4 regions of the Arthrobacter sp. KKT183 genome follow, and region 1 is predicted to be linked to each of the others. Evidence: predicted binding sites of a transcription regulator. Region 1 holds the regulator's gene; each other region holds the start of a gene.

Region 1 (7,895 bases):
GAGAGTATGACCACACATAACGGAGCGTCCGCAACGCCCGAGCCGGAAATGGGCCCGGATGAAATCCAGGCCGTCATTGATCGGATACTTGCCAAGGACCCCGCCTCGTCTTCGAGCGGTTCCCAACGGCGTTTCGGTAGCGGGCCCGGTGGCCGCGCGCAGGCGCTGTCTGATCTCGACGAAGAGCACACGGGTTACGACGGTGAACAGCAGGATCGTGAGGAGCGGCGCGCACTGAGGCGTGTGGCCGGGCTCTCCACCGAACTCGAAGACGTCACCGAAGTCGAGTATCGCCAACTTCGCCTTGAGCGGGTGGTGCTGGCCGGCATCTGGGGCGAAGGGACGGTTGATGACGCTGAAAATTCACTGCGTGAACTCGCTGCCCTGGCTGAGACGGCGGGATCGGAAGTGCTTGACGGCATCATCCAGCGGCGCCTGAAGCCGGATCCCGGAACGTTCCTCGGGGCCGGCAAAGCGGAAGAGCTCAAGAACATTGTGATGGCCACTGGTGCGGACACCGTTGTCGTTGACAGCGAACTGGCCCCCTCCCAGCGCCGGGGGCTTGAGGACATCGTCAAGGTGAAGGTCATCGACCGCACGGCGCTCATCCTGGACATCTTTGCCCAGCATGCAAAGTCCCGTGAAGGCAAAGCGCAGGTCGAGCTTGCGCAGCTTGAGTACCTCCTTCCGCGGCTGCGCGGCTGGGGCGATTCGATGTCCCGTCAGGCTGGCGGCCAGGTTGGCGGCGCCGGTGCCGGTATGGGTTCACGCGGGCCGGGTGAAACCAAGATCGAACTCGACAGGCGGAAGATCCGCACGCGGATGGCCAAGCTGCGGCGCGAAATCGCGGGCATGAAGCCCGCACGCGAGACCAAGCGCGCCAACCGTCGTCGTCATGAGGTTCCATCAGTGGCAATTGCCGGGTACACGAACGCCGGAAAGTCGTCTCTCCTCAATCGGTTGACCGATGCGGGCGTGCTGGTGGAGAACGCGCTGTTCGCGACCCTGGACCCCACCATCCGCCGGGCACAGACGCCTGACGGACTCGAGTTCACTCTTGCTGACACCGTCGGTTTTGTCCGGTCGCTCCCCACCCAGCTCGTCGAGGCGTTCCGTTCGACGCTCGAGGAAGTTGCTGATGCGGACCTGATCCTCCACGTTGTGGACGCATCCCATCCGGATCCGGAGGGGCAGATCACAGCGGTCCGCGACGTCCTGACGGAAGTCGACGCACGCAAAGTGCCTGAGATCGTCGTCCTGAACAAGGCCGACGCGGCAGATCCGTTTGTGCTTGAACGCCTCAGGCAGCGCGAACCCCGCCATGCAATTGTTTCCGCCCGCACAGGTCAGGGGATCGAGGAGCTGCTGGAACTGATCAGCCAGTCCATCCCGCGTCCAAGCGTGAAACTGACTCTGCTCGTGCCCTACCAGCGCGGAGACATCGTGAGCCGACTGCATCAGCCGGACGCAGAGATCCTCGGCCTGGAGCATGTGGAGGACGGCACTCGGGTAGATGTGATGGTCAGGGAGGGTCTGGCGGCAGAACTGGAGCCGTTCGTCACGCATGGCTGAGGGAAGCATCAGTCCCCTTCGACTGCTTGACGACGTCGTAGCGGCGATGGGCGGGCAGCAGCGTAGCGGGCAGCATGAAATGGTACGCCAGGTCGAGGAAGCAATCGGCAACGGCACACACCTGTTGGTGCAGGCCGGAACCGGAACAGGGAAGTCACTGGCCTATCTGCTTCCGCTCATCGCGCATGCCGTGAAGGGTGACACAACCTCGATCGTCTCGACGGCCACCCTTGCCCTTCAGTCCCAGATCGTCAACCGCGATCTGCCGAGACTTCTCGAGACCCTGCGTGGTTCGCTTCCTCGGCCGGTCGACGTAGCGCTTCTGAAAGGCCGGGGGAACTATGTCTGCCGGCATAAGACGGCAGGAGGTTTCCCCGACGAGGATGATTCGGGAGCCCTCTTCTCACTCGACGGTGACACCGCGGCGCCGCATCCTGCGGCAGGACCTTCCACCCCGCTCGGACGGGAAATCGTGCGGTTGCGGGAATGGGCGGAAGAAACGGAGACCGGGGATCGGGACGAACTCCTTCCCGGTGTCAGCGACCGGGCCTGGCGCCAGGTATCCGTGTCCAGCATGGAGTGCCTTGGTGCGCAGAAGTGTCCCGTTGCTGAGGAATGCTTCAGTGAGCGCGCACGGGAGAGGGCAGGAAAAGCGGACATTGTCATCACCAACCATGCGCTGCTGGCGATCAACGCTTTCGAGGGGCTGGCGGTCCTTCCGGAGCACGACGTAGTGGTCATTGACGAGGCGCACGAGCTACACGACCGCGTCACGTCTGCGGTGTCTGGGCAACTGTCAGGAGCACTGATCGGCGCTGCGGCCTCAGCGGCGAGGCGCCATCTCGGTTCCAACACGGACACATTGGCGGCCGCACAGGATGCCTTCGAGAACGCGTTCGACGCTCAGCCCACGGGTCTGATGGCTGGGGGACTGGACGAGTTGCAGGAACTCGCGCTCGTGCAATTGCGGGAGTCATGCCGCCTGGCGCTGTCCGAATCGAGTTCCGACGGGTCCTCCCAGTCGGCAGACGGTGGCCGCCAGATGGCACGCTCACGGCTGTTGGTATTGCTCGAATTGTCCGAACGGATGGTCGCAGCAGGTGGCGCGGGCGAAGTGCTCTGGTCGAGTCGGCCAAGTACCTTTACACCGGGCTCCGGTTACTCCGCGGCTGATGACTCCTCGCCTGCCACGATCAGCATTGCGCCGCTGTCGGTTGCCGGGCGTCTCAGGCGGGGATTGTTCGAGGACCACACGGTTGTGCTCACGTCAGCTACGCTCGCAATCGGCTCGGAGTTCGGACCGGTTGCCGGGTCCCTCGGTTTGACGGGCGAGGGAGCGCCGTCATGGACCGGCGTGGACGTTGGCAGCCCATTCGACTACCCCCGACAGGGTGTCCTGTACGTCGCCAAGGACCTGCCCAAACCGGGCCGCGGGACTTCCGGGGAACAACTTGATGAGCTGGAGGCGCTCATCAAAGCCTCCCGCGGAGGAGCGCTGGGACTGTTCTCCTCGCGGCGTGCGGCGGAGGACGCTGCCGACGCGTTGAGGGACCGGCTCGACGTTGAGATTCTCTGTCAGGGTGAATCTTCCATGTCCGCGCTGGTGAAGCAGTTTTCAGAGGAGCCCGACACCTGCCTGTTCGGCACTATGTCGCTGTGGCAGGGCGTCGATGTGCCTGGAACTGCCTGCCGGCTTGTCACCATCGACCGCATACCGTTTCCCCGACCTGATGATCCACTCATGACTGCGCGGACCCGAGCTGTCGCAAAGGCCGGAGGCAACGGATTCATGAATGTTTCCGCTACCCATGCCGCCGTTCGTCTTGCGCAGGGAGCCGGCCGTCTCATCCGCTCCCACGATGATCGAGGCATGGTGGCAGTACTGGACTCCCGGCTGGCAACCGCGGGCTACGGCGGCTTCCTCAGGGCTGCGCTACCGCCGTTTTGGTCGACGACGGACCGCGCAACGGCGCTCGGGGTCCTCTCCCGGCTCGCTGAGACGCAGCGCGCCTAGCACCATGCCGCGCGCCTCGGTCAGAGCGCACGCATCACCGAGACAACTTTGCCCATGATGGTGGCGTGGTCACCGAGTATCGGCTCGTAATTGGTGTTCTGCGGCAGAAGCCAGGTGTGACCGTCACGCTGCCGGAAGGTCTTCACTGTGGCCTCATCATCGAGGAGTGCTGCCACCACATCGCCGTTCTCGGCTGTGCTCTGCTGGCGGACCACTACCCAGTCTCCGTCGCAGATCGCTGCATCAATCATGGAGTCACCTGAAACACGCAGCATGAACAGATCGCCGTGCCCGACGAGCTGCCGGGGCAGTGGCATGACATCCTCAACAACCTGATCCGCCAGAATAGGACCTCCGGCTGCAATCCGTCCGACCAGCGGGACCATTGCCGCGTCGACGGCCGACGATGCCCGCGCAGGTTCCTCCCTTTCGGCGGAGGAGGGCAGCGCACGCGGTGTGCTGTCACCGAGCGTGAGAGGAAGCAGGATTTCCATCGCTCGCGGGCGCTTGGGATCGCGGCGGATGTAACCCATGCGTTCCAGCTGTGAAAGCTGGTGCGTGACGCTGGACAGACTCGCAAGCCCTACGGTGTCACCGATCTCGCGCATTGAGGGCGGGTAGCCGTGCGCAGCTACGCTGCGCTGAATTGTCTCGAGAATTTTTGTCTGACGTGCTGTCATTCCCTTTGGCATGGCCCTGCCGCGCGGCCTTCCGCGTCCGCGCTTCGCATCGGGCGAAGGCACCTCTGCCATGTCCTTTGCCGCACTGAGATCTGCCACGAGATGCATCCCTTCCTCCGGCCGGGCCCGGACTGCCGGCTCGCCAACCATTTTTGTCAGTGGCGGGTGATGAGCTGGTTTGTGAAGCAGCCGGACCGTCACCCTTGACAGCAACGCTAGGGGAGGCGGGACGTGTTTTCAAACATTTGTTCGAGTGAGTCTCGACAATATTAGTTTACAAGTGCTAATAATAAGTGCAGAGGAATAGAACACAGCTTCGAACAAAGCTGTGGGAGATCCACACAACGAGAAAGGTGGACGCCATGTCTACGCTCCATATCGCAGGATCAGCTTCCGTACTTCACCCAGAGGACCGTGAGAATAACGGGCCGGCTGCGGCGCCGCGCCTTCATCTCACCCGTCGCGGCTGGGTGGTTCTGGTGGCAATTCCGGTCGCATTGCTTGTTGCCGTACTGCTGGTGGTTGCTTCGTTCTTCACCTCCCAGGCGCAGGCAGCGACAGCCGGCGGTGACCTCACGGACACTGTCCGGGTCAGTGTTGCATCGGGGGAGACACTCTGGGCTCTTGCTGCCGAGTACGCGCCGGAACGTGATCCGCGAGCCGTCGTTGAGGAAATCGTCGAACTGAATGTTCTAGGCTCGTCGACCGTGCAGGCCGGGCAGTCGCTTCATATTCCGGTTGGAAATCCATAAGGAGCGGATCTGCTTCCGCACAGCGGTAGGCGCGCTGATTCTTCACAGGTTGGCTCGTAACAGTTCGCCCGGCTTCAGCGGAATTCTTCGTGGCGGATGGGGCGGCCTTAAACTCTCATGGTGACCGATCCGCTAGAACGCCTTAACAGACTGCCGATCCGCGAGAATCTGCGCGGCCTTCGACCATACGGTGCGCCCCAGATCGATGTGCCCATTCTGCTGAACGTCAATGAGAACACCCATGGCGTTCCGGAGGATGTTCGCAGTGCAATTGTTGAAGCAGTCGAGGGCGCCGTGGCGGGGCTGAATCGCTACCCTGACCGGGAGTTCACCGTGCTTCGCGAACATCTCGCCACGTACCTAGGGCACGGACTCACCGCGGACAACATCTGGGCGGCGAATGGATCCAATGAGGTTTTGCAGCACGTCCTCCTCGCGTTCGGCGGACCGGGCCGGACTGCGTTGGGATTTCCTCCCACCTACTCGATGTATCCGCTGCTCGCAGGCTCCACCGGTACTGGATACCTGACAGGTTCGAGGGATGAATCCTTCGACCTGGACGCTCGTACCACCGCCGGCGAGGTAGCCGCCACGGGCGCAAACATTGTCTTCCTGTGCAGCCCGAACAACCCGACCGGCACAGCGCTTCCCCTGGAGGTGGTTTCCGAGGTCTACGATGCAGGCGAAGCGGCGCAGGCAATCGTCATTGTGGACGAGGCGTATGCAGAGTTTTCCCACTCCGGCACTCCGAGTGCGCTGGAGCTCCTGCCCGGCAGGGAACGGCTTATCGTCTCGCGCACCATGAGTAAAGCCTTTGCGCTGGCCGGAGCCCGTCTCGGGTACTTGGCCGCAGCGCCGGAAATTGCGGATGCGCTTCGGCTCGTGCGTCTCCCGTACCACCTGTCGGCGATTACGCAGGCCACGGCTGTCGCGGCGCTGACCCATTCGGCGAAGCTGCTCGCCAACGTGGATGAGATCAAGCGGCAAAGAGACCGCATTGTGTCCGGGCTGACGGGGATGGGTCTGCCCGTTGCACCTTCGGACTCCAATTTTGTGCTGTTCGGAGGGCTCGATGATCCGGGCGCCGTCTGGCAGGACCTGCTTGATGCCGGGGTTCTTATCCGGGACGTCGGGATTCCGGGCCACCTTCGGGTGACCGCCGGAACGCAGGAAGAGACCACAACCTTCCTGAAAGCCCTCGAATCTTTGATCCGGCCGCGTGTCTCCTAAACTGGACCGGGACGCACATGCGGGCCCGCCGCCCGTCTCGCTGCCGAAACAACCGTAAGGACCATCCATGACCGCGGAAGCTACTGCCAATCGCGCTGCCCGACGTGAGCGGACCACGAGTGAGTCGTCGGTGTTCGTCGAGGTCGATCTAGACGGCACCGGGCGCTCGGAGATCAGCACGTCCGTGCCGTTCTACGACCACATGCTGACGGCCCTGGCAAAGCACTCATTGATCGATCTCACCGTGAGGGCCACCGGCGACACCCACATCGATGTCCACCACACTGTGGAGGATGTAGCAATCACATTCGGTGAGGTTCTGCGCGAGGCTCTCGGCAACAAGGCAGGTATCCGGAGGTTTGGTGAGGCAACTGTGCCCCTGGACGAAGCTCTAGCCAATGCCGTCGTCGACATTTCCGGGCGCCCCTATCTGGTTCACTCGGGTGAACCCACAGGCCAGGAGTACCACCTCATCGGCGGACATTTCACGGGATCCCTGACGCGCCATGTCTTCGAGGCGATCACCCTGCACGCCCAGATTTGCCTGCATATGACGGTCCTTGGCGGCCGGGATCCGCACCACATCGTCGAGGCCCAGTTCAAGGCTTTCGCCCGCGCCCTGCGCGCCGCGGTTGAACCGGACCCACGGGTGAGCGGAATCCCTTCCACCAAGGGAGCGCTATGAGTGCGCCGAAAGTGACGGTTCTCGACTATGGTTCCGGGAACATTCGTTCGGCGGTGCGGGCACTGGAACACGTCGGCGCTGAAGTCACGCTGAGTTCAGCGGCTGATGATGTCCTCAACGCCGACGGGCTCGTCGTGCCCGGTGTGGGAGCGTTTGCCGCCGTCATGCAGGGCTTGAAAGAGGTTGACGCGCTGCGCATGATCGGCCGTCGTGTTGCCGGCGGTCGCCCCGTCCTCGGAATCTGCGTCGGGTTGCAGATCCTGTTCGAGGAGGGCGTGGAACACGGCGTACGGACCCAGGGCATGGGGGAGTGGCCAGGTACGGTCGAACGGCTCAAGGCGGAAGTTGTGCCGCACATGGGCTGGAACACCGTCGAGGCCCCCGCCGGGTCGGTGCTTTTCGAGGGCATTGCTGAAGAGCGCTTCTACTTCGTTCACTCCTACGGTGTGCAGGAATGGAACTTCGACGTCACCCAGCCGGCTATGCGGCCGCCGCTCGTCACCTGGTCCACGCACGGCAGCCCGTTCATTGCCGCGGTGGAGAATGGCCCACTCTCCGCCACGCAGTTCCACCCCGAAAAATCCGGCGACGCCGGTGCGCAGTTGCTGCGTAACTGGACCGGCAGCCTTCGCTGATCCATGTGGAGCCTGATTCTCATGGGACTGGCGGGGCTGCTGATCGGCGGCGTCGTTTCATTCCATCGCCAGCAGATGCCCCGCGCGCTCACCATCAGCTTCGGCGTTCTCGCCGTCCTGGCGCTGCTCGCCGCGTACCTGCTCACCCTGACCCCCTAACTGTCCGGCTGCGCCGGCACCGATCTTAAGAACAAAGGAAGCGAATGAGTCCCTTCACCGAATCGCCCATCCTCGAACTGCTCCCTGCGGTTGACGTGGCCGACGGCCAGGCCGTCCGGCTGGTACAGGGAGCGGCCGGCAGCGAAACAAGTTATGGCGATCCACTCG
Region 2 (7,895 bases), 1.6 Mb from region 1:
GTTGATCACCTTGTCGCTGCCGCTCAGGTCGCCGATGGTTCGGCTATTGGACCATTCCATCAGCCCCCACAGCACCATACCGGCGAACACGAGGATGAGGGACACGTTGATGGTGAGCTTGGTGTGCAGGCTCCACTTCCGGACGTGGTGGCGGAACTGGACGAGGATGAGGATGACCGGGAATCCGAGGCTTCCGACGAACACACCGATCATCAGCGGAATGAGGATCCAGAGATCGGTTTCGTAGGGCACCAGGCCGTCCGAGTGCGGAGTGAATCCGGCGTTGTTGAAAGCCGAGATGGCGTAGAAGAATCCGTGCCAGACTGCTAGCCAGAACGGTTCGCCGAGGATTATGAAGCGCGGGATCAGGGCCAGCGCAAGCACCAGTTCCACCACGACGGAGGTGGTGATGACGATTCGCAGCAGTGTGCCCACTTCACCGAGGCGGCTGGCGTTGTTCAATGCGGATTGCGCGAGTAACTTGCCGCGGACGCCGAGCCGCTTGCTGACCACCAGTGCCAGGAGCGAGGCGAGGGTGAGGGTTCCGAGCCCGCCGACGAAGATGCCGATGAGGATGATCAACTGACCGAAGAACGACCAGTGGGCTGCCGTGGACACCACAGTCAGTCCCACTACGCACACTGCGGAGACCGCTGTAAACATGGCGTCGTGCAGGGGAGTGACTTCGCCGGTGCTGCTGGCGAACGGGAGGCTGAGTAATCCGGTGAAAATGAGGACAACCAGGGCAAAGACCAACAGCGCAACGCGTGCCGGTGAACTGTTTACTACGCTGTCGATGAAGTCGCGTGCCCGGCCAAGCAGCTGCAGATGAACCTGGTCTTCCCCTCCTAACCAGGAGGGGTGTGTTCGTGCCATGCTTGCTGATCCGCTCCGTTTCTCCTGCTGAGTCCTTCGAGTAGTAAATCACTTCCACTCCTGCGCCGTGGGCAGGACGGGTCCGGATCGCGTAGCCTGCTTGAGTGGCCAGTAGCTCCGTTCCCGCCGTTGCAACGAGAGTGGTGTGGGACGAATCCATGCTCGCGTACAACTTCGGTGCCCATCACCCCATGAATCCGCAGCGGCTTGAGCTGACTGCCCGACTCATTCGCGAGCTGGGTTTGTTCGACCTTCCGCAGGTTTCCGTGGAGGTTCCGGATGTGGCCGATGAAGCCAGTCTACGGACGGTCCATGACGCCTCGTATGTGCAAGCCGTCAAGGCGGCGGACGAGGATCCCGAGGCCTGCGATGGCACATCGGGGTTTGGAACTGACGACACTCCTGCCTTCGCCGGAATGCATTCCGCCAGTGCCCGATTGGTTGGCGGTTCTCTTGCTGCAGCTGATGCAGTCCTGTCCGGCACCGTTCAGCATGCCGTGAACTTCGGCGGGGGAATGCATCATGCCGGCCGGGCCCGGGCAAGCGGGTTCTGCATTTACAACGATGCCGCTGCAGCGGTCCAACGGCTGCTGGATGCCGGTGTGAAACGCGTGCTCTATATCGACGTCGATGCTCATCATGGAGATGGGACCCAGGAGATTTTCTGGGATGACAAACGCGTCATGACCATCTCGCTTCACGAGACCGGCATGAGCCTTTTTCCGGGAACGGGATTCCCAAACGAGATCGGCGGTGCGTCGGCTTCCGGGTACGCGGTCAATGTCGCGCTGCCCACTACCACCGGGGATTCCGGATTCCTGCGGGCGTTCCATGCCGTTGTGCCGCAGCTGGCCGCCGCATTCGCGCCTGAGGTGATCGTCAGTCAGCACGGTTGCGACGGTCACGTGGACGATCCCCTCACCAACCTGCGCATCACCGTCGATGCCCAGCATGCCGCAGCGGTAGCGGTTCGCGATCTCGCCTCGCAGCACTGTGACGGCCGTTGGATCGCGACCGGTGGCGGCGGGTACAACATCACTTCGGTTGTGCCGCGCTCGTGGACCCTCCTTACGGCGGTGGCAGCCGGTGCCGACATCACACTGACGACGCCGGTACCCGCCCCGTGGCGGACGTATGTCGCCGAGCGCTTTGGTCGCGAAGCACCTTCCTTAATGGGTGATGGCTCTGACACCTGGTGGCAGTCGTGGGAAGCCGGGTTTGACCCAAACGAGAATTTGGACCGGTCGATCATGGCAACACGCAAAGCCGTATTTCCGCTTCACGGGCTGGATCCCTGGTTCGATTGACCTGGTTCGATTGACCCTCTGGATGGTGTTGGCTGACGCACGGCTGCTGCCAGCAACCCCTGTGGGAAACCGAGGGATGCCGCTTTCGACATATACGGATATGGTAATGGGATGGTCATGGATGATGTGTTCGGGGTCATCGCCGAAGCCACCCGCCGCCAGATTCTGGGCTCATTGCGGGACGGGGACAAAGCGGTGGGTGAGTTGGTGCTAGAGCTTGAAGTGAGCCAGCCCACAGTTTCGAAGCACCTCAAAGTTCTGCGGGAAGCAGGGCTTGTCACCATGCGGGCGCAGGGCCAGAAGCGCTTTTATTCACTCGAGCCGGAGCCATTGCTCACCGTTGCCTCCTGGCTTGCCGAGTTCCAGTTGCCCGCTCAGAAGGTCAACTCCTCGCTCCCGCCAGCCGTCCTGGAACCGGAACTCGATGCGCTGGTCTCAGTAGGGCCGGGCGTTACTCCCATCGATGGCGCTCAACCGTTCGGGCGGACCGTCGGCAGAGCTGCCGAACGCGCTGCCGACCTTCTGTCCCAGTTTCCGAAGCTGCGCCGCCGCAAGGAGTAGCCGCCGTGGGTGCTCCGTGCCCACGGCCTTCTGCTTACCTGCTGACTGTTCAGGGCGCGGGGATTTGGGCTCGCCGGCACTAGTCGTTTCAGCTGTCCCTGCTGCCTGAGACGTCCGGCTAAGTGCGCGCGATTTGTTCAGCAGAGTGTCCAGTAGTGGTTGCGTTGGGGTTGTTGGTGTGGGTCGAGGTGTGGGGGTGGGATGAACCAGGGGAGGCGGTCCCGTATCTGGATGGTCCATTCGTTTTGATGGATCAGATGGTGGTGGTGGCTGCACAGAAGTATTCCGTTGTCGGTGCTGGTGGTTCCGCCGTGTGACCAGGGTTGGATGTGGTGGGCTTCGGTCCAGTGGGCGGGCATGGTGCAGGTGGGGAAGGCGCAGCCTTGGTCTCGGGCGATGAGGGCTTTGCGTTGTTTGGCTGTGAAGAGCCGTTGTGTGCGGCCGAGGTCGAGGATTTCGCCTTGTCCGCCGAGGACGACCGGGATGATGTCGGCGTCGCAGGCGATTTTGCGGGCTGTGCGTGCGTTGACGGGCCCGGTGTAGGCGAGCGAAGCGCCGCCGGCTGAGGAGAAAGAGGCGCCGGTCGACGGTCCGGTGGCGGATGGGCCAGCAGAAGTGCCGGTGGACGTACCGGTGGCGGGGGAAAACACTCCGGTGCGGGTTTCGAGGCCGCCGAGGAGTGTTTGGTAGTCGATGGTCACGAGTACCTGCGGCCGCTGCCCGCCGGTGGCGGGTAGCTTGTCGGTGGCCAAGGCTATCTGGCAGACTCCGACGAGTCCGTCCAGGAGCAGCTGTGCCCGTGTCCTGGTCTCGGCGGGTGCTTCGGACTGTTCGCCGCCCGCTTCGCCGTTGGTGCTGCTGTCGCTGGTGTGGCCGTCGCCACCCGCTCCGCCGCTGGTGCTGGCGTCGCTTCCGCTGTCTCCGGGGTTGGTGGTTCGGGGGTTGGTGGCGGTGTTCATGATGGTGGTGAGGTATTCGTATTGTTCATCGGTGGCGGCGATGTCGAGTAGGTGGAGGCCGCGTTTTTTGCCGCGGAGGAATACGCCTTGGCGGGCGGTGAGTTCCTTCTCGCTCGGTTCCGGTCCGCCGGGGTCCAGGTGTGCTTCGACGCGGCCGATGAGTTTGGTGAGGAAATCGGGATCGAAGCGGGTGGCGCTGGCGGTGAGTTGGGCTTCGATCGTGTTGAGCACGGCTGGTTCGGTGGTGAACTGTGCGCGGTCCAGTGCGCTGCTGATCATGGTGGCTGCTTTGCCGGACACCACTCCGGCTGAGACCGCCGCTGCGAGGTGTGCACAGGCGGCGGGTAGGGGTTCTCCGGTGAGTGTGGTGCGGGGGATGAGTTTCGCGCCGAGGCGGAGCCGGCGGTTGGCTTCGCTTCTGCTGATCCGTAGCCGGTCCTGCAGGTATCCGGCGGTGCACCGGTAGGCCGAACGCCCACCGGACTGACCGGACAAACCGAACGCGAAACCGACACCACCACCGGTGGGGGTCCCGTCGTCGTCGGTCGTGGTGTTGTTGGTGTCGGTGGGCTTGCCGCCCGCTGCGGCGCTGCTGCGATCCACTGCCGTTGCCGCAACGAGCTGAAGGTACTCGACCGTCCGGGACAGATCCTCGATTCCGGTCAAATGCTCGGCGAGTTTATCCTGTCCCATTCCCGCGAACTCGGCCACCAAACGCGAGGTGTACGCGGCAAGGAGCTGCTTCAGCTCGCTGATCGAAGGTTCGGAGCAACCGGCCGGATCATCGAATCCGAAGGCTGGGAGAGCGCGCAGCCGTTCGCCGGGGAGGGCGTCGAGTGCGGCTGTCAGGCTCATACTTCATTCTATTAGAATATATTTTCGAAAGAAAGGGGATGTGGGAAACTTTCAGCGTTGGAGAACTTTCAGCGTCAGCCGTCACATACCGATACCAAAGTTCACAATTCAGCTGGCGCCGTCTAACCTCGTTTCATGACAACCCGTTGGTATGCGTATTTTGCGTTGGCTCTGGAGGAGCCTGCGGCCTGACACGCTGACCAACACCTTCAGAGCCAATAGGGCAGGACACGTTTCCTGCCCTTCGTCGTTTCCACGGCGGGTTCTGTAGGACAGCCCCGCCGGAGAACCACCTTCGAAAGCTGGGACCATGAAAACCCTTACTTCAGCCTCTTCCAATCTCAATGTCCGCAGCATTGATCCGCTGCCCACGCCCGCCGCAGTTCTCGCTGAACTCCCTGTCAGTTCCGACGTTGCAGCATCAATCCGCCGCTCGCGCGAAGAAATCCGGGCAGTCCTCAATGGCGTGGATGATCGCCTGCTCGTCATCGTCGGTCCCTGCTCAATCCATGACCCCGACGCCGGTATCGAGTACGCGCGCATGCTGGCTGACGCCGCGCAAATGCACCGCGAAGATTTGCTGGTGGTTATGCGGGCATACTTCGAAAAGCCCCGCACCACGGTGGGTTGGAAAGGGTTGATCAATGACCCGCACCTGGATGGGAGCCATGATATTGCCGCCGGCCTGCGAACGGCCCGTAGGTTCCTTCAAGAGGTTGCCGCCCTGGGACTTCCACTTGGCACCGAGTTCCTCGAGCCGATCAGCCCCCAATACATTGCGGACCTGATCAGCTGGGGTGCAATCGGCGCCCGGACCACCGAGAGCCAGATCCACCGCCAGCTGTCCTCCGGCCTGTCCATGCCCGTGGGGTTCAAGAACGGAACCGACGGTGGCGTCAGGGTGGCACTCGACGCCTGCGCTGCCGCAGGTGCACCGCAGACCTTCCTGGGGGTCGATGAGGGCGGACGCGCAGCCCTCGTCTCGACCACCGGAAACCCGGACACCCATTTGATCCTTCGCGGCGGATCCGACGGCCCGAACTACAGCCCCGCCCACATTGCGCACGCCTCTGCCGCGCTTGCTGCGGCAGGTCAGAACCAGCGCCTTATCGTGGATGCCAGCCATGCGAATAGTGGCAAGGACCATCGGCGGCAGGCGGACGTCGCCCGGGAACTTGCGGATGCAGTATCCGGTTCCGGCACCATAGCCGGCGTCATGCTGGAAAGTTTCCTCGTAGAGGGCGCGCAGAAACTTGATGTGACAGCTGGAGGCAGACTTGCCTACGGCCAGAGCGTGACCGACGCCTGCATGGGCTGGGGTGTTACGGCATCGGTGCTTGGCGATCTCGCGAGAGGTTCGCGCCGTCGTCGTCAGGGTGGCGTTTCGTGACCGTGGCGTGCTTTCACTTTGGTCACAGGAACCACTAGAGTATCTCCTTAGACGGATAATCCTCAGGTCTCAAGGCGACACGCCGTCCGGCGTTCCATCAAGTGCGGTGGGCGCCCATCTCAGGGTTAGCTCCAGAGAAAAGGACAGTGGTGAGATGGCGAGCGGCAGCAACTTCTCCGACGTGCGCTTCCTGACAGTTGCGGAAGTTGCCGAAGTGATGCGGGTATCGAAGATGACCGTATACCGGCTGGTGCACTCAGGGGACATGCCGGCGGTTCAGTTCGGGCGTTCCTACCGGGTGCCCGAATCCGCTGTGCAACAGTATCTGCGCTCCGCATCCGTGGAGGGTGAGTCGGGTACAGGCTAGGGTCGCGGATGGTGCCGGTCAGGAAGACCGGTCTGAGCGGGTACTCTGTTAAGAAGCGTTTTGCGTAGACGGTCGTATGTGCGGCCGCATGATGTACGTCACCGCGATGTGCGTCTTTTGTCAGATTCGAACGCCCCTGCCGCAGTTCATGCGGTAGAGGTTGTCCGGAACCGGAATGAATAGTTTGTGAGGACTCTATGGGTTCAGTAATCAAGAAGCGCCGCAAGCGGATGGCGAAGAAGAAGCACCGCAAACTGCTTCGCAAGACCCGCCACCAGCGCCGCAACAAGAAGTAGCATCGCATCCGGTCCGCCAGTGAGGCGGACCGGTTTTGCATTTAAGGACTAGCCTCTCATGCGGGTGAAGCCGCGCCACAGGCCGTAGATCGCACCGGCTCCCGTTGCTGCCTTGAGCCCCAATGTTGCCGCACGGCGGCCGCTTCGAAAATCATAGATTGGCCAGTTGGAGTCACGGGCGTGCTTGCGAAGGCGATGGTCAGGGTTGATAGCGACCGGGTGGCCAACAATGCTGAGCAGTGGCACATCGTTGTAGGAATCGCTGTACGCCCAGCAGCGGGACAGGTCCAGGCCCTCTTTCCCGGCAAGTTCGTTGACGGCCGTGGCCTTTGCCGGCCCGTGGAGGAACTCACCCACGAGCTTGCCTGTGTAGAAGCCCTCAGAGACCTCTCCCACAGTGCCGAGTGCACCCGTGAGCCCAAGCCGGTTGGCGATCACGCTGGCCACTTCGACGGGAGTGCCCGTGACCAACCAGACGCGGCGCCCGTTGCGGAGGTGCTGTTCCGCGAGGGCACGCGCTCCCGGCCAGATCTTCGACGCGATCATTTCGTCATAGACTTCTTCGCCAAGGGCCAGCACATCTTCATGCGCAATGCCGATAGCGAAGGCAAGAGCGGCATCACGGACAGCATGGATGTCGGTCATGTTCTCGCCGCGCATCACGAAGCGCAGCTGTTTCCAGGCCAGCCCTGCGGCAAAACGAAGCGTGAAAGCCCGCCGCTGGTACATCTTGCGCGCCACATGGAAGAGACTGGCGCCGCGCATCATCGTGTTGTCGACGTCGAAAAATGCTGCTTCCCCGGCCGGTCCGCCCAGCGGAGAAGATTCGGCAGGCACAGTCTCCGTGGAAGACCCGGGCTCGACTGCGGGTCGGAGGCTGGCTGCGGACATAGCACGAGTCTAATCACTGGTTGGCGTTCAGCGTGTCCGCGGACACCCACAGCAACCAGCCGATTTTTCACGCTTCGAGGGCGTTCCGTAATGGCGACCTGCACGGAGCCCGCGGCCAGTAAGCTTGTGGACCATGACTCAGCAGACCCAACCGCCTGTCGCGGAATGGAGCACGGGCCTCGTGTTGGTGACGAGGCCGGACTGCCACCTCTGTCACGCCGCCCGGGAGACAGTGAGCCGCGTGGCTGCCGAACTGGGCGTGCTTTGGCGGGAAGAGTCGATTGCCGATCACGCCGATCTGCTGGAACGATTCTCGGAAGAGGTGCCGGTTCTGCTTCTCGACGGGGTCCAGCGGGACTTCTGGACAATCGACGAAGCGCGCCTGCGCAGGCT
Region 3 (7,895 bases), 470 kb from region 1:
CATCATGGCCGAGCGCCGGAGAACGAGCTCAAGCTCCGCCGTGGAGTAGAACTCGAGATGGCCGGTGAATCCAAACCGGTCGCGCAGCGGACCCGGCAGCAGCCCGGCGCGGGTGGTGGCGCCGACCAGGGTGAAAGGTGGCAGATCCAGCGGAATCGCTGTTGCGCCCGGCCCTTTGCCCACGATGATGTCTACCCGGAAGTCCTCCATTGCCATGTACAGCATTTCTTCCGCAGGGCGCGACATGCGGTGGATCTCGTCGAGAAAGAGCACCTCCCCCTCGGTCAGCGAGGACAAGATAGCGGCGAGGTCTCCGGCATGCTGGATGGCGGGGCCTGAACTGATGCGGAGGGGCGCATTCATCTCCGCGGCGATGATCATCGCCAGGGTGGTCTTTCCGAGCCCGGGAGGTCCGGAAAGGAGAACATGGTCCGCGCTGCGGCCACGCATCCGGGATGCTTCGAGGACGAGGGACAGCTGGCGGCGCACTCTTGCCTGACCGACGAAATCATCCAGGTTCTTCGGCCGCAGGGCTGCCTCGACCGCCCGGTCCTCCGGATCCACGGCCGGCGAGACAAGGGGCTGTTCCTGATCTGTCATCAGTTCACCGAAGCCCGTGCCGAGCTGCGGGCGCCATCCTGGCCCAGCCTGCGCAGTGTGAGCTTCAGGATCGAACCGACATCCCCAGATGCCGCAATCTCTGGAGAATCCTTCACTGCGGCGTCGATGGCTGAGCCGGCGTCCTTTTCCGACCAGCCCAGACCCATCATCGCGGCGAGAACCTGTGACTGCCAGGCGCCGGAAGCTGTAGTTGGGGTATCCGTCTCAAGCGGAATGAGTTTGTCAGCGAGTTCAAGCACAATGCGTCGCGCGCCCTTGGGGCCGATCCCCGGCACCTTGCTGAATGCTTTGTCATCCCCGGACGATGCGGCGGTGCGGATGGCCGCCGGGGCGTACACCGCGAGCACCGCCAGCGCCAACCGTGGGCCTACGCCGCTGACGCCCAGCAGTGTCTCGAACACCTCACGCTCGTCAGCATCCGTGAATCCGAACAGGGTCATGGAATCCTCGCGGACTATCAGCGAGGTGTTGAGCCTGGCCTGGTTGCCAAGCCGGAGGGTGGAAAGAGTCTGGGGCGTTGCCTGTACCTGCATTCCGAACCCGTTGACGTCGAGTACGGCCGAGTGCAGGCCCACATGGCTTACGGTCCCGGTCAGAGAACTGATCATGCGCTGGGCTCCAGATGCTGAGAATCGAAACGAATATCACCGAACATATCTACGAATCAGCGTACGTCCCGGCGCGGACTATCCGGCGCCGCCACACCGATGTACTCCGGCACGCAGACTACCCGGGAGTAGGTTCATCGCCGTTGACGCGCCTTCGCTTCCGCTTCCGCCCACAGCCGTTGGGCTGCGGTCTGGCCAACCCCACCCTGGCTTCGGGCTGAGGACGTAGTTCCGGTTCGCCAGGCGTGCGTGATGGCAAGTGCCAGTGCATCAGCGGCGTCGGCAGGGGTGGGCGGCGTTGCGAGGCGAAGGATTTTCGTCACCATCTTGGTCACTGCGGCCTTGTCAGACTGGCCGTTACCCGTCACTGCCGCCTTGACCTCGGTCGGTGTGTGAAGCGCTACCGGAATGCCCCGCCTCGCCGCCGCCGCTATCACCACGCCCGAAGCCTGAGCGGTACCCATGACGGTGCTGACGTTGAGCTGGCTGAAAACGCGTTCGACGGCGAGCACCGCCGGTGAGTGCGTGTCCAGCCACACATCCACTGACTCGGCGATCATCAGCAGGCGGCGATCGAGGCTGTGGTCAGCCGGCGTACCGACCACACCGACCGCCACCAGAGTGGCGCGCCGGTTCGGTTCGACATCGACCACGGCAAGTCCGCAGCGGGTCAACCCCGGGTCAACACCCATGACCCGCAGTGTCACGGGTGTCCCCCAAGATGGGCGGAGCGGAAACTAATCGTCGCTCTCCAGCTCAGCGAGCACGTCATCGCCGAGCTCCGCATTCGAGTACACGTTCTGGACGTCGTCGAGCTCTTCGAGCGCGTCCACGAGCTTGAGGAACTTGCGTGCGGCGTCCGCATCGAGTTCAACCTGCATCGACGGGACAAACTCGACCTCGTCGGTCTCGTATTCGATACCGGCTTCTTCGAGACCCGCGACGACCGCGCGGAGGTCTGTGGGCTCGGAGTGGACGTCGAATGATTCACCCGACTCCTTCACCTCTTCAGCGCCTGCGTCCAGGACTGCCATCAGGACATCGTCCTCCGACAAGTCTTTCTTCGGCAGGGAGACTACGCCTTTGCGCGCGAACAGGTAGGCGACCGATCCGGGATCAGCAATTGATCCACCGTTTCGGGTAATGGCGACCCGGACCTCCGAGGCTGCACGGTTCTTGTTGTCCGTGAGGCATTCGATGAGCAGCGCCGAACCCTGGGGTCCGCGCGCTTCATAAATGATCTCCGAGTAGTCGACGACTTCGCCGGTGAGCCCAGCGCCGCGCTTGACCGCCCGGTTGATGTTGTCGATGGGAACGGACGTCTTCTTGGCCTTCTGCACGGCAAGCTCGAGGGCCGGATTGCCCGCCAGGTCAGCGCCGCCGGCGCGGGCCGCCACCTCGATATTCTTGATCAGCTTCGCGAAAGACTTGGCGCGCTTGGCGTCAATCACGGCCTTCTTGTGTTTGGTGGTAGCCCATTTAGAGTGCCCCGACATGCTCTGCCCTTCTTTGTGCGATCAACGATAGGAAAAGCTCATGGATGCGATGCTCACCGGTCACTTCCGGGTGGAAGCTCGTGGCGAGCAGGTTTCCTGAGCGAACTGCAACAATCCTAGCGACCGGCTGTGCCCTGGCACTGTCACGCCCAGTGTGGGCACCGTGCTCGGCGGGCGGCGTATCCGGCGCCTCGACCTGTGCGAGGACCTTCACCGACTCCCCTACCTTCTCCACCCACGGGGCCCTGATGAACACCGCGTGGACGTCGGAGCCGTTCCCAGGCAGTTCCTCAAACGGGAGGTCCGTCTCGAAGGACTCGCGTTGCCTGCCGAAGGCGTTGCGGCGGACCACGATATCCAGGCCCCCGATGGTCTGCTGGGGATTGCCCGCCAGGTCAACGGAGGGATCAGCAATGGTGTCCGCGAGCATGATCATTCCCGCACAGGACCCGTAGACCGGGAACCCTTCGCGGATGAGTTCGCGCAGCGGTTCGGCGAGCCCGAACGCGCGGGTCAGCTTGTCCATGGTGGTCGACTCCCCGCCGGGGATGATAACGCCCTCGACCTGCTCCAGCTCGCTGGGGCGCCGGACGGCGGACGCCTCTCCGCCCAAGGATTTGATCACCCGGATGTGCTCGCGTACGTCGCCCTGCACTGCGAGAACGCCAACGCGCAGGGCGGCACCGCCAAGGGAAATGGTGGAAGTCACCGACCCAGTCTAGTTTGGCGCTGGGACTGTCGGGCGCCATACCGGGTAGGCAACGAAAGCGCGATAAGTTAGACACCATGTCTGGTCTGTCTACCTTGAGCGTGCCCCTGGGCAAAACAGTTCGGGCGCTCACGCGTCTGCGCGGCGGTGGTTCGGCGTTTCCCGGTCTGGTCGTCGAACGAATCGATCCAGGCTTCATGGCGCGGGCGCTGCGAAACCTGCCCAAGGGCATCATCGTCGTCAGCGGCACCAACGGGAAGACCACCACCACCAAGATGGTGGTCGAACTCCTTGAGGGCCAGGGGCTGAAAGTCTTCACCAACCGGACGGGAAGCAACTTCACCAGGGGCGTTGCCGCCGCGCTGCTCGGCGAGGTGGACTGGCGCGGACGGCTGAGAGCCGACGTCGCCGTCCTGGAACTGGACGAAGCCCACGCCGTCCACTTTGTGAATCTGGTCCCTCCGACCCATTCTCTGCTGCTCAATGTCCTCCGGGATCAGCTTGACCGCTTCGGTGAGATCGACAAGACCACCAAGCTGCTCGAGCACATCGCAGTAAAGACCACCGGCACGGTGGTATTGAACCGGGAAGATCCGCGGGTCGCTTCAATTGCACCATCGGTCCGCAACGCCGCGGTGGCTTATTTCGGGCTGGCTGAATCTCTCCGGGACACCTTTCCCAGCGATGATGACCTTCGCGGCGCCACAGGAACAGCACCAGCCTCTTCCCTGCCCGCCGACGTCGTGCTTGAAACGGTCGAATCCAATACCGCTACGTTCAGCATGGACGGCGAGGCAAGCACCGTCGACCTGAGCCTCCGCGGCGTCTACAACATCTTCAACGCCGCCGCGGCGCTCGCAATGGCGAGGATCATCCTGGGCGGTGAGGCACAACGCGACGCGATGCTGCGCTCGCTCGCAGCGGTTGAGCCGGCCTTCGGACGCGGGGAATCCCTGCTGGTGGACGGCCAGCCCCTGGAGCTTGTCCTGGTGAAGAATCCGAGCGGCTTCCGCCTGGGCCTGAAGTCCTTCGATGCTGCAGGCTACGCAACCATGATCGCGATCAATGACAATTACGCCGATGGACGGGACATGTCATGGCTCTGGGACGTTGATTTCGACAGCCTGCGGGCCGGCGGCGTGGACATGGTCAGCGGCGTCCGCGCGTATGACATGGCACTGCGACTGCAGTACGACGACGTCGCCGTTCAGGACATCGATCCTGACACCGGATCAGCACTCCGCAGGTTCATCCGCGGTGCGAAGGACCGCCCGAAGCGGATCTTCTGCACCTATACCGCGATGCTCGCGATCCGCAGGGACCTGTCCAAAATTACCGATGTGAAGGTGGTTTCATGAGTTCCGGCACTCCTGCGGGCTCTCCCGCTAACCCGCCCGCGAGTAAGGGCGCCGTTCGGATCCTGCAGCTCTATCCGCGGGACATGAACATCTATGGCGACTGGGGCAATGTGCTGGTGCTCAAGCAGCGCCTCGCCTGGCACGGGTATGAGGCGGTGATCCTCGAACACAATGCCGGGGACACCTTCCCTTCAGACGTGGACATCCTCATCGGCGGCGGCGGACAGGACAGCGGGCAGGTTGTAATCCAGCAGGACCTGCAGTCCAATGCAGCCCATCTTCGCTCGCTTGCCGGGGACGGTACGCCCATGCTCGCGATCTGCGGTCTTTACCAGCTTTTCGGAAACTTCTTCAAGACCCATGACGGCACAGTGATACCCGGGATCGGAATCCTGGACATCGAAACGCATGGCGGGTCGGAGCGGCTGATCGGGAACGTGGTCGCCCGGAGCGAGGAGTTCGGCGACATCCACGGCTATGAGAACCACAGCGGTCAGACCTTCCTCGGTCCAAACGTCCGTCCGCTCGCCACCGTGACCAAGGGTGAAGGCAATAACTCGAAGGAGGACCATGAAGGAGCCCGGCACCTCAACATCGTCGCCAGTTACCTCCATGGCTCACTGTTGCCGAAGAATCCCGCGGTTGCCGACTTCCTGATCCGTGAGGCGGTGACTCGCAAGTACGGCTCCTTCGAGCCGGGCGATGTCGATGACAGCCTTGCCGAGCTGGCGCGCCGCCACGCTGCTGCCCGGCCGCGCTGAGTCGGTTCCGCTTAGTCTTCCCCGGTCACCAGCCACTGGTGCGCGCCGTCTTCGGACGCGCCGTAAGTCTCCACCGTTGCCAGCGTTCTGGCCTTGACCGCCGCTTCATGCTCCGGGGTTGAGCAGGAGCCCGGCTCCTGGTCTGGAGCCAGCGAACACCAGCGGTACGGATCCCGGACGATCACCGAGGGCACCCAGGCCAGGTCGCTGACCGACCACTGACCTGACTCATCGGCGGCGAACTGCGCCCGAATGGTCAATCCCTCATTGTTCACGTCATACACCGGCGACAGTTCCGTGACGCCGTTACCCAGGCCATAGACGATCCAGGTGTCGTTGTAATACTCGATCGGCAGCACCGAGTGCGTGTGGTGGCCATAGATGAAGTCGACCGCCCCGCTGTCGGCAAGGGCATGGGCGAGGTCGATCTGCTGCTGGTTGGGAAGCGACGCATATTCGTCGCCGGCATGGATAGCCGCGATAACGACGTCGGCGCCCTCCTCGCGCGCCCTCTCCGCCTTCGCGATCATGGTGGGCGCGTCGAGCATGTCCACCTGCCACGGGAATTCCGGAATCAGGCCGTTCAGACCGTAGGTGGCTTCGATGACTGCAACCTGCGCGGCCGGCGTCTCGAGGATCATCAACTCCTGGGCGTCCGCTTCGGTGCGGTAGGAGCCGGTGTGTTCGAGTCCGAGCCGGTCCAGGGTGTCCAGGGTGCGCACCAACCCTTCCGTACCGGCGTCGATTGTGTGGTTGCTGGCCGTCGTGCAGGCCTGGTATCCAACGGCCTTCGCGGCGTCGAGGATCTGCGGTGGGACGTTGAACTGGGGGTAGCCGCTGAAGGGACCTTCAGGCGTCGCTACCGGCGTTTCCAGATGGCACATGGCGAGATCACTCGCCTCGATGTAGGGACGCTGTCCAGCCAGAAGCGGCTCGAAATCGAGAGTGCCCTTGCCGGTTTGCCGCGCATCGACGGCTGCCTGGTCCCACAGTTGAGGGTGCACCAGAAGATCGCCGGAGGCCATGAAGGAGAAGCAGCGGTCCGTCGGGCAGTCCGGCCCCTTCCCGGGCGTCGGCTCGGGGGTAGGTTCCGGAGCCTCGGAGGAATTTGAGGTGGCCGGCGCAGAGGAGGCGGCGGGCGCAGAGGAGGCGGGCGCCGTCGTCGTCGTTGGTTCTGAGCCCTGGGTTGTGCGCCCCTCACCTACTCCCATGCAGCCCGAGCAGGCAAGCGTGAGGGCCAATCCCAGCGCTCCCCACGTGCTCCGATTTCGCGTCCGTCCAGACACAACGACCTCCCTTGATGATGACTTCCAATGATAGGTGCGACCGGAGGGGAACCTGAGGATGAACCCACCGAAGCGAACACGGGATGCAAACGGGCTTGCCTGCTGGAGCGGTGCCGCTCGTTATGCCAAGGTTGGTTACCATGAGCAACCCTTTTCAGAATCCGAGCACCCTGCCGTTCCAGTTGCCTCCCTTCGCGCAGATCCGCGAGGAAGACTTCCTGCCGGCGTTTGAAACCGGTATCCGGGAGCACCTCGCTGAGATCGAGGCGATCATCGCCGAGCCTGAGCCCGCATCCTTCGACAACACGATCGTGGCAATGGAGCGCGCCGGGCAAGCGCTTCGCCGCGTCGCGCTGGTGTTCTTCAATAACTCATCCGCTCACTCCACTGAGGGAATCCAGGCGGTGGAGACGGAGATCGCCCCGCGCCTTGCCGCGCATGAGGACAACATCTACCTCAACGCTGCGCTCTTCGCGCGCGTGAATGCAGTTGAGACATCCGGGCTCGACGCTGAGTCCGCACGTCTGGCCGACGAGTACCGGCAGCGCTTCGTTCGCGCCGGCGCCCAGCTCGACGACGCCGCGCAGCACCGCCTGCGCGAACTGAATGGCGAGCTCTCCCGGCTCAGCACCGAGTTCGGGCAGCGGCTGCTCCGTGACACGAATGCGTCTGCCCTGCTTGTCGACGACGCTTCAGAACTCGACGGATTGTCCGCGGACGACATCGCCTCTGCAGCAGACGCCGCCGGTGCCGCCGGCCACCCGGGCCAGTATCTCCTGACGCTGATCCTGCCGACCTCCCAGCCTGCACTGGAGTCCCTGACCAACCGGGAAACCCGCCGCCGCCTGCATGAAGCGTCCGTCAATCGCGGGTCCCGCGACAACGCGGACAACACCATCCGCGTCGCCGCGGAAATGGCGGCGCTGCGGGCTGAGCGGGCGTCCCTGCTGGGTTTCACCAATCACGCCGAGCTGGCCACTGATGACCAGACTGCGCCGTCACTGGATGCTATCCACGAAATGCTCGAACGCCTTGCACAGCCGGCTGTCCGGAATG
Region 4 (7,895 bases), 590 kb from region 1:
AACTGCCTGATGGGGGAGCAGGATCCGAGGGCCGCCTGATCTGGAATCGACGCCTGCCACGTGCGCTCGCGGTTCTGTCACCTCTGCCACGCGCTCGGGGCACAGTTGACTTGGCGGTGCTGCGCTCGCTCAGACGCCGGCTACGGCGGCATTTCCGCTGATCAGGGTGGTGCCGTACCGATGCTCGTGGACACGTGACTGACCGTGTCTGCAAGTTGGTTGTGGATGGCTTGTTCTACTTGCCAGTAGCGGTTGCGTCTGGGTGTTCGTTGCGGGTCGTGGTATTTGGGTGGTCTGAACCAGGGGATTCCGTTGACTGATTCGACTGTCCAGTTTCCTTCGTGGATCTGGTGGTGGTGTCGGGTGCAGAGCAGCACGCCGTCGCTGATGGTGGTGGTCCCGCCTGCAGCCCAGGGAATGATGTGGTGGGCTTCGCACCAGGTTGCGGGCGTGGTGCAGTCGGGGAACGCGCACCCCTTGTCCCTTGCCACGAGCGCCCGTCGCAGATGCGGTGGGAAGAGACGTTGGGCACGGCCGATGTCCAAGACCTGCCCCTTCCCGCCGAGGACGAGCGGGAGGATGTCGGCATCGCAGGCGAGCTTGCGGATGCTGCGGGCACTTATCTGTTGGGCGAAGACCGAGTGCCCGTCATGTCCGCCGTGCCCGTCGTGTCCGCTGTCTGTCAGGTCTTTGAGGAGGTCGCGGTAGTTGATGGTGACCATTACCTGGGGTCGGTGTCCTCCGGTCGCTGGAAGACCATCACCTGCCAGTGCGATCCGGCATGCTGAGACGAGTCCGTCGAGCAGGTTCTGTTCACGGGTCGGCTCGTCGGGCGCTGAAACGGTGCCCTGAGTTCTGGGGTTGGTGGCGGTGTTCATGACGGTGATGAGGTGTTCGTATTGTTCGTCGGTGGCGCCGATTTCCATGAAGTGCAGGCCGTGGCGCCTACCGCGCAGGAACACACCCTGGCGTGCGCGGAGGGTCTTCTCGGTGGGCTCGGTGCCGTCCTGGTCGATGATGTCTTCCCAGCGTTGGGCGAGGACCCGCAGGACGTCTTCGTCGGACTCAACGGCCTGGCGGACCAGGTGCTCTTCCATGGCATCCAGCTCACGGCCGGTCGCGACGGTGGAGACCCGGTGTACGGCGTTGGCGATGATGGTGGCGGCACGGCTGCTGACCGCTCCGGCACTGGTGGCTTCAGCCAGCACGCCCAGGGTGGGCACGAGCGCGGCGCCTGGCCCGGGAACTTCGGGCAGGACGTCGTGTCCGAGGCGTAACCGGCGGTTGGCTTCGGAGCGGCTGATACCGATTTTCGCCCGCAAATAGTCCGCAGTGTTCTTGTACGGATCTAGGGCGTCAACGGTAGCGAGTTGGTGGTCCTCAGCGGCACGGGCAACCACAGTCTGCAAGTGATCGACCAGGTTGGAGAGCTGCTCGACCTCCACCAGGGTCACCGCGGCCTCCTGCGGGCTAAGCGTCAGGTATGTCGATTCCAGCTGCTGCGCAAAGACCTGTAGGTCCGAACGCATTCCATCCAGGAGAGACGTGTCCTCCGGGCGGGGTTCGAGCAGTGCGACGGCCATACCCAAAATTTTATCGAACACGTGTACTAACCGCGACCGAAAACCACCAATGTGCAGGACAAGTCAAACCGACTTATCCACACCCCGGCGTGGGGGTAGGCCCCCTGCTCAAGCCGCACGCCGCTCGACTGGCACAATCCCGCCAAACCCCACTCAGCCCAACGCGCGCTCCAGCACGAAGTCCGTTTCCACGTTCCGTCCAAGCTGAAACGTCTTTGCCCCCACGCGGGTGAATCCGTGCTTCTCATAAAATCGGACTGCACGGGCATTGCGGTCATTGGTGCCGAGCCAGATTCCCTTCGCGCCGGTTCCCTTCGCCGCGATCTCCAGTGACGCTTCCATGAGGTGCGACGAGGAGCCCTGTCCGTGATGCGACGGGTGCACATAGAACTTGCTCAGCTCGATGGTCGGGAAAAGCGAGAGAGAAGACCGCACCTGCTCGTCCTTGGGAAGTCCTTTGACCAACGTGCTCCAGGCAAGAAGGTGGCCGTCCTCCCGCAGGCATAGCAAGATCTTGTCAGGGTCCGCTATGTGCTGGGTGAACCGTTCCTCGGAAAGCTCTGATGCGATGAAGTGTGCAATGTCGTCGGGGTGCGACGTCGGTGGACAAGCGAGCGGGAAGGTGACGGCAGCCAGGGTGGCGAGGGGGCCGGCGTCGTTCGCGGTGGCATGGTCAATAACAACGGTCACGAAGTCAGGGTAGCGCTGATCGCCGGCCGGAACATCGATCCTGTATCGGAGATGACGAGGCCGCCCTCGAGTGTGACTACCCGCTCCGCTCGCTCCCTCACGCTGGTTGAGCTCGGCACGAGTTACAGCTTCCGGTCACTGGCCCGCGGTCCGCATGGTGAAGCGCTGGTCCTGGGCACGGACGGCTCGCTGCACGTGATTGACCCTGAGACCGCCGAGGTGACCAACAGTTTCCCGGTGATTGGGGAGTGGGAGGAACCGCTCGAATGGCAGCAACCGCGACCAACCATCTTTGTCGAAGACCACACTGCCTACATCACCGACCCGTCAACCAACTCCATCCATGCAGTTGATGTGGAATCCGGGGAAATCACCGGAACCGGTGAACTGAAGCAGACTCCGAACGAGCTGACCGCCGTCACCGGATGACCTGAGTAAATCAGGAGGACCCCGTCGCTGTGATCGATCAGCGGCGGGGTCATTCGCGGGTCCACGGCCGGGCCCACTGCGGGTCCACGGCCGCACGCTGGCCTAGGATCGGAGGACCGTCTCTGAGCTGTGCCGATGCTGAGGCGTACTGACCGTCCGGAAGGCTGGGATGCAGGTGTTCCCTCGAACAGCGCACGCTGTCGGTGTGCCCTCCCGACATTTCCTCAGTGCCATTTCGGTGGCCGTGTTGGCGGCGGCATTGATTCCGCTGGCACTTTTCGGACTGTCCGACGACGACGGCACCGCCAACTTTGTCGGCTGGACTTTGCCGCTGGTGCGCGTGCTGGTGCACCTCACGAGCCTGACGGCGATTGCACTGTTGTGCGTTGGCGTCCTGTTACCCGCAGGCAACCCCCAAGGCGACGACGCCGGTTCGGAAGTTCTCGCCCCCTTAGCCGTGCGGCTCGGGAGGCGGGGGAGTGTGGCGGCGCTGGCCGCCGTCGTCGTGTGTGGGTTGTTCCTGCTCTGGACCTACTTCGACGTGCTGGGTGAGGGCCCGTTGCAGGGGGCAGGGTTCGCGGACTTCGGGGTCTTTCTGGATCAGCTCGCGTCGGGGCGTGCGTTGATTGCGCAGATCGGATTCCTGCTGGCCAGCGCTGTCATGGCGGGGTTTGCTCGGACCTCCACTGCATTGAGAATGGCACTGTTCCTGGCCGTTGCGGGCACCACTACGCTGGCCCTCGGCGGACACGCCGCTTCCGAGTCGGGGCACGGTCTCGCGATGTTCAGCATGACCGGGCACATAGCGGCAGCATCGGTGTGGGTCGGTGGGCTTGCGGGTCTCGGATGGCTGGCGCTGTACCGGGTTGAGGTGCTGCACGCCGCGGTGAAGCGGTTCAGCCGCGTCGCGCTGATCTGCGCAGCGGTGGTCACTATCAGCGGTGTGGTCAGCGCACTCGTGCGGGTACCGGACCTGACGGTGCTGCCTGGTTCCCTGTATGGCCTGGTGCTGTTGTTGAAGGTGGTTGCGCTGGGAGGGCTGATCGGGTTCGGGGCGTTGCACCGCCGTCGTCTGCTTGCGGGAACCACATTCAGCTGTGCCGATTTCGGAAGGCTGGCGGCCGGTGAACTGGTGGTCATGGGCGCTGCGTACGGGTTGGCGGTTGCGCTGGTGGGGCTTGAACCGCCGTTGTAGATTCGGCCCGGACCGGCGCTCGCAGGGTCCCGGAACTCCTGCTCAAGGGGCAACCGCGTGACCGAGGATGTGCGCAACGCGCGGGGCCAACGGCTGAACCGAGAACCCGAAGCGCTCGTTGTCCCTGATGTCGAAGCCGGCGGCGCTGATTGCTTGCAGCGTGTCCCGGTTGGGGTGGCAGCCGCCGGCAGCTCGTTGCCACAGGGGTGTCATCACGTCCTCGAGGGCAGCGAGGACTTTCCGGTCCGAGCGGACGTGCTCGTAGAAGGCCAGAATCCCGCCCGGGCGCAGCACCCTGCGCGCTTCAGCCAGTGCAACAGCCTGGTCCGGCACGCTGCACAGTACGAGGCTCGCGACAACAGCGTCCGCACTGCCATCCTCAGCCGGAATGCTTTCGGCCGTGCCGGTGACCACTCGAACGGGAACCGGCGCACCGGACGCCCGGCGGATGGCGATGGACCTGAGGTGATCGTCCGGTTCGACCGCCAGAACCTCGGTGACCGTGCGCGGATAGTGTGCGAAATTCGATCCCTCACCGGCACCGATCTCGACCACAACACCGGTCAAGTCCGCCAGGAGCGCGCGGCGGTGTTCATCGGCGCCCCTGCGGTTCATTCCCTCCACAGCCCGGGCATAGGCACGCGCGAATCGGGGATGTTGGAGTTCGGCGGGGCCCGACTGGAACGGAACGGTCATTGGCCCACTGTGGAGCCGCGGTGAGCTGGCGTCAAGGGTCTTAGAGCTCCGGCACACACGGCCCTGCGCCGAGCTTCGCCAGACCGGCAAGATCCCCGTCTGCGAGGGTGGTCAGCTCCCGGGTCTCCTCATACATGAGCTGGTTCGGATCATCCACGTGGTCGAGACCGAGCACGTGCCCCAACTCGTGGATGACGATGGCCCTCACGTGGTCGCGCCCGCCCGGATACCCGAGGATCTCGGTCATGGCCGGCGCATCGAGCATCACCTGACCCGCCACGAGAACTATGGGCTTGTCCGGACGCTGCGCTACCTCACTGCCGCCGAGTCCGGCTGTGGGACCGGCGAGATCCGGCACTTCGGCCGGGCTGGTCCACGTGATCAGGACCGGTGCCCAGCGCTTGCCGTACAGCTCAGGTTGGTAGGAGTCGCGGCTCTCAGGGCTTGGAGCTTCGGTTGTTGGCCCGTCGAAGACGAAGGTTAGCCCGGTCGCGGCAGCCACCTCGGCAACGGCTTCCTGAACGATCCCCTCGGTTCCAGCCGGCGCAAAATCGGGACGGATCACATAGTGCACGGGCCGGCACGGGTCATAGGCGACAAATTCCTGCCGGAGGCCGGGGTACTCAAACAGCTTGTACTGAGCAGAACCTGTCGACGGCGGCGGCGTCCCCAGCGGCGCTGCTGCTGCTTCCACACCGCGCGGCGGCACGTTGGACCAGGGCAGATGTGGAAGTACATCCGGGAAGATGTCGCGCTCGAAGACGGTGGGAGTCAGATAGAGGGCAAGAACAAACGCGATGAGCACCCCGGTGCGGACCCGCAGCTTCCGGACTGAAGACCGCTCACGACGACGACGGCGGCGCTCTCCCCGAACCCGCCTCCCGCCGTTCTCAGCTGCGTACGCGCGAAGCTGTTCGTTCAGCGCTTCCTCGAGCGCCCATTGCGGAACGCGCCCCGAGCTGGATTGCCGCATCCCGCCCGACAACGGCGGCACTGACGACGACGGCCGCATCCCGCCCGACAACGGCGGCACGTCATCCTTCCGGGACCATTCGCGGTCCAGTACCCCCATGTGTGTGTCTCTTTCTCCTAGGGCAGGCCTTCCCAGAGTCAGTTTTCCCTACGGATTGTGGCTCATCTCCTGTTTTGGGCCAATCCTGCTGAAAAGCTGCGCGGCGGCAACGCCCCATTCTTTGGTGGCGGACATCCCGTTGGAATGCCCAGCGGTTTCGTGGTGTTGCCAAGGACAAGACACCCAACGAAAAGGAGCGGATATGTCACGCATTGCCATCATTGGAGGCCACGGGAAAGTGGCGTTGCACCTGTCGCGGATCCTGTCCGGAGCCGGTCATGAAGTCAGCTCGATCATTCGCAATCCCGATCAGTCAGCCGACATCGAGGACACAGGAGCGAAGCCGGTGATCGCGGATGTGACTCAGTTGACGGTGGGCGAGCTGGCCGACGTCGTGCGTGGGCATGATGCGGTGGTGTGGTCCGCGGGTTCGGGCGGCAGTAGCCCTGAGGCAACCTACGCCATCGACCGGGACGCCGCGATTCGTTCCATGGATGCCGCGAAAGAGGCCGGCGTCAACCGGTACGTAATGGTTTCCTACATCGGCGCACGGAAGGATCACGGCGTACCCGAGGACAATGGATTCTTCCATTACGCGGAGGCGAAGGCTGCGGCAGACGAGTACCTGCGCGGGACTGACCTCGAGTGGACCATCCTCGGCCCGGGCGCGCTGACCACGGATCCCGGCAAGGGAACCATCGAAGTGTCGGCCGAGCCGCAGCAGGATTCAGTGGCCCGTGAGGACGTGGCGCAGGTGGCTGCATCGGTGCTGAACAACCCGGGAACTGTTGGGAAGTTTATCCAGTTCAACACCGGCGAAACCCCGATCGCGGAGGCACTTGAGGTGGTGTGACCCCGCCGTCGTTCTTTTGCTTGTGCTGCCCCTGTGCCCGTGTGGTGCGGGGGCAGTGCTGTGTCTGAGTTCACCCGCCCACCACCGGGTTCCACACCTCGCATGTCCGAAGAGCCTGAGCGAGCTCCCTGCCGCCGCCCTGGGCAATGAGGTCTGAATTGCCCACGATGATCAGCAAACTACGCGCCCTCGACATGCCGACATAGAGCTGCTCGGCTGCCCGCTCCAGGTTCTTGAATCCGTCTACGCAAAGAATGACCACTGATCGCTCAAGTCCCTTGAAGCCGAGTACATGGCCATAGAACTCGGCTTCCTTCGCGTGGAACTCGTTCCAGTACTCGAGGGTTGTGCCGCCTTCGTGGTGCTGTAGGTGAATGGGGTGCCGATGGTTGGTGGTCAGCAGCGCTATCTGGTGCGCCGGCCAGCCCTCGTCGATCAGCGCATCCACGCAATCCGAGGCGCGGTCCAGGGCCTTTTCCGTAGTACAGTCCACGCGCCGCACCGGCATCCCGGTGTTCCCGCGCGGGGTGAAGTGCTTACCGGCCAGGGGTTTGAAGGTCAGGGCGATGCGGCGGGTGTTGCGGAGATTGTCGTCCACATGAATCGGCACCAGGCCGGCCAGCGGTCCGTTGGTGAAGTCAGCGGTTCCGCCGCTGCGGTGGTAGACATCCTGCCGGTCGTCCATGAAGGCGTAGATCTCGCTGGAGTGCGGATCCTTCAGGCACTGGAACAGTGCTTCCCACCACAGCGGCGCAAAGTCCTGAGCTTCATCCACAACTACGGCGTCAAACTTCTGGTCCATCAGAAGGTGAGCGGCCCTGTCCTTGAGAAGTTGAGGCATCTCCTCGTCAAAGTAGGACTGCCCTTCTCCGTCCGGCACCCCGAGGGACCGCACATATTCGTGAAACTCTCCGGTGAACGCCGGTTGTCTCTGCCGCCAGGAGCTCACCTTGTTTTGCAGGTGCATTCCCAGGCCCTTGTTGTAGCAGAAGACCCCAACTCGTTTGCCTGACTTACAGAGCTCCTGCGTCTTGGCGAGGGCAAGCCACGTCTTGCCGCTGCCGGCGCCCCCTGTGAAGCGGATGCGTGGGATATCCCGGGTAGCGGTCAGCAGGGTGTCCTGCCGCTCGGTCAACTGGTCCTGCAGGTCTTCGCTTTCGGCGGTGTTCGCGCTGTCACTGGGCAGGGAGTCGAATGTTCCTTCCAGCTTCCGCACAATCCGTGCCAGGTACGACGCCGCCAGCGGCGTTGCGCCGCTGGCTTCCGTTTCGATAGCGGACCGGATTTTCTCGGCTGCTCCGGTCAGGTCCTCTCGATCCAGAATCAGCGTCCGCGGAGCTCCGCTGAGCGTCCAGTCGCGGGGTACGGAGGTGTAGG

What was found. The regulator LexA, encoded in region 1, represses DNA repair genes until DNA is damaged. The targets are predictions, from matches to a motif close to TCGAACANNTGTTCGA.
Region 2: the regulator LexA is predicted to act here: its motif matches at 4,571-4,586, upstream of ACZ2GY_RS13370 (HNH endonuclease signature motif containing protein).
Region 3: the regulator LexA is predicted to act here: its motif matches at 1,269-1,284, upstream of ruvA (Holliday junction branch migration protein RuvA).
Region 4: the regulator LexA is predicted to act here: its motif matches at 1,597-1,612, upstream of ACZ2GY_RS03165 (HNH endonuclease signature motif containing protein).

Annotation. Positions count from the first base shown of each region.
Region 1 is NZ_CM145770.1:1,231,408-1,239,302, forward strand. Features, by position in the region: gene hflX (GTPase HflX) at 7-1,572, shown strand; gene ACZ2GY_RS05875 (ATP-dependent DNA helicase) at 1,565-3,586, shown strand; gene lexA (transcriptional repressor LexA) at 3,607-4,338, opposite strand; gene ACZ2GY_RS05885 (LysM peptidoglycan-binding domain-containing protein) at 4,629-5,018, shown strand; gene ACZ2GY_RS05890 (histidinol-phosphate transaminase) at 5,139-6,248, shown strand; gene hisB (imidazoleglycerol-phosphate dehydratase HisB) at 6,316-6,933, shown strand; gene hisH (imidazole glycerol phosphate synthase subunit HisH) at 6,930-7,568, shown strand; gene ACZ2GY_RS05905 (hypothetical protein) at 7,572-7,727, shown strand; gene priA (bifunctional 1-(5-phosphoribosyl)-5-((5-phosphoribosylamino)methylideneamino)imidazole-4-carboxamide isomerase/phosphoribosylanthranilate isomerase PriA) at 7,772-7,895, shown strand, end outside.
Region 2 is NZ_CM145770.1:2,806,213-2,814,107, reverse strand. Features, by position in the region: gene ACZ2GY_RS13385 (TrkH family potassium uptake protein) at 1-876, opposite strand, end outside; gene ACZ2GY_RS13380 (acetoin utilization protein AcuC) at 1,035-2,183, shown strand; gene ACZ2GY_RS13375 (ArsR/SmtB family transcription factor) at 2,295-2,744, shown strand; gene ACZ2GY_RS13370 (HNH endonuclease signature motif containing protein) at 2,882-4,558, opposite strand; gene ACZ2GY_RS13365 (3-deoxy-7-phosphoheptulonate synthase) at 4,869-5,948, shown strand; gene ACZ2GY_RS13360 (helix-turn-helix domain-containing protein) at 6,103-6,315, shown strand; gene ACZ2GY_RS13355 (30S ribosomal protein bS22) at 6,513-6,611, shown strand; gene ACZ2GY_RS13350 (HAD family hydrolase) at 6,660-7,502, opposite strand; gene ACZ2GY_RS13345 (glutaredoxin family protein) at 7,636-7,895, shown strand, end outside.
Region 3 is NZ_CM145770.1:1,700,740-1,708,634, reverse strand. Features, by position in the region: gene ruvB (Holliday junction branch migration DNA helicase RuvB) at 1-600, opposite strand, end outside; gene ruvA (Holliday junction branch migration protein RuvA) at 600-1,229, opposite strand; gene ruvC (crossover junction endodeoxyribonuclease RuvC) at 1,364-1,936, opposite strand; gene ACZ2GY_RS08180 (YebC/PmpR family DNA-binding transcriptional regulator) at 1,967-2,725, opposite strand; gene pdxT (pyridoxal 5'-phosphate synthase glutaminase subunit PdxT) at 2,709-3,434, opposite strand; gene ACZ2GY_RS08170 (MurT ligase domain-containing protein) at 3,521-4,792, shown strand; gene ACZ2GY_RS08165 (type 1 glutamine amidotransferase) at 4,789-5,553, shown strand; gene ACZ2GY_RS08160 (CapA family protein) at 5,565-6,578, opposite strand; gene ACZ2GY_RS08155 (hypothetical protein) at 6,577-6,870, shown strand; gene ACZ2GY_RS08150 (M3 family metallopeptidase) at 6,980-7,895, shown strand, end outside.
Region 4 is NZ_CM145770.1:638,975-646,869, forward strand. Features, by position in the region: gene ACZ2GY_RS03160 (NAD(P)/FAD-dependent oxidoreductase) at 1-10, shown strand, start outside; gene ACZ2GY_RS03165 (HNH endonuclease signature motif containing protein) at 162-1,583, opposite strand; gene ACZ2GY_RS03170 (GNAT family N-acetyltransferase) at 1,737-2,273, opposite strand; gene ACZ2GY_RS03175 (hypothetical protein) at 2,253-2,702, shown strand; gene ACZ2GY_RS03180 (copper resistance D family protein) at 2,908-3,897, shown strand; gene ACZ2GY_RS03185 (class I SAM-dependent methyltransferase) at 3,940-4,593, opposite strand; gene ACZ2GY_RS03190 (matrixin family metalloprotease) at 4,634-5,665, opposite strand; gene ACZ2GY_RS03195 (SDR family oxidoreductase) at 5,868-6,518, shown strand; gene ACZ2GY_RS03200 (nuclease-related domain-containing DEAD/DEAH box helicase) at 6,589-7,895, opposite strand, start outside.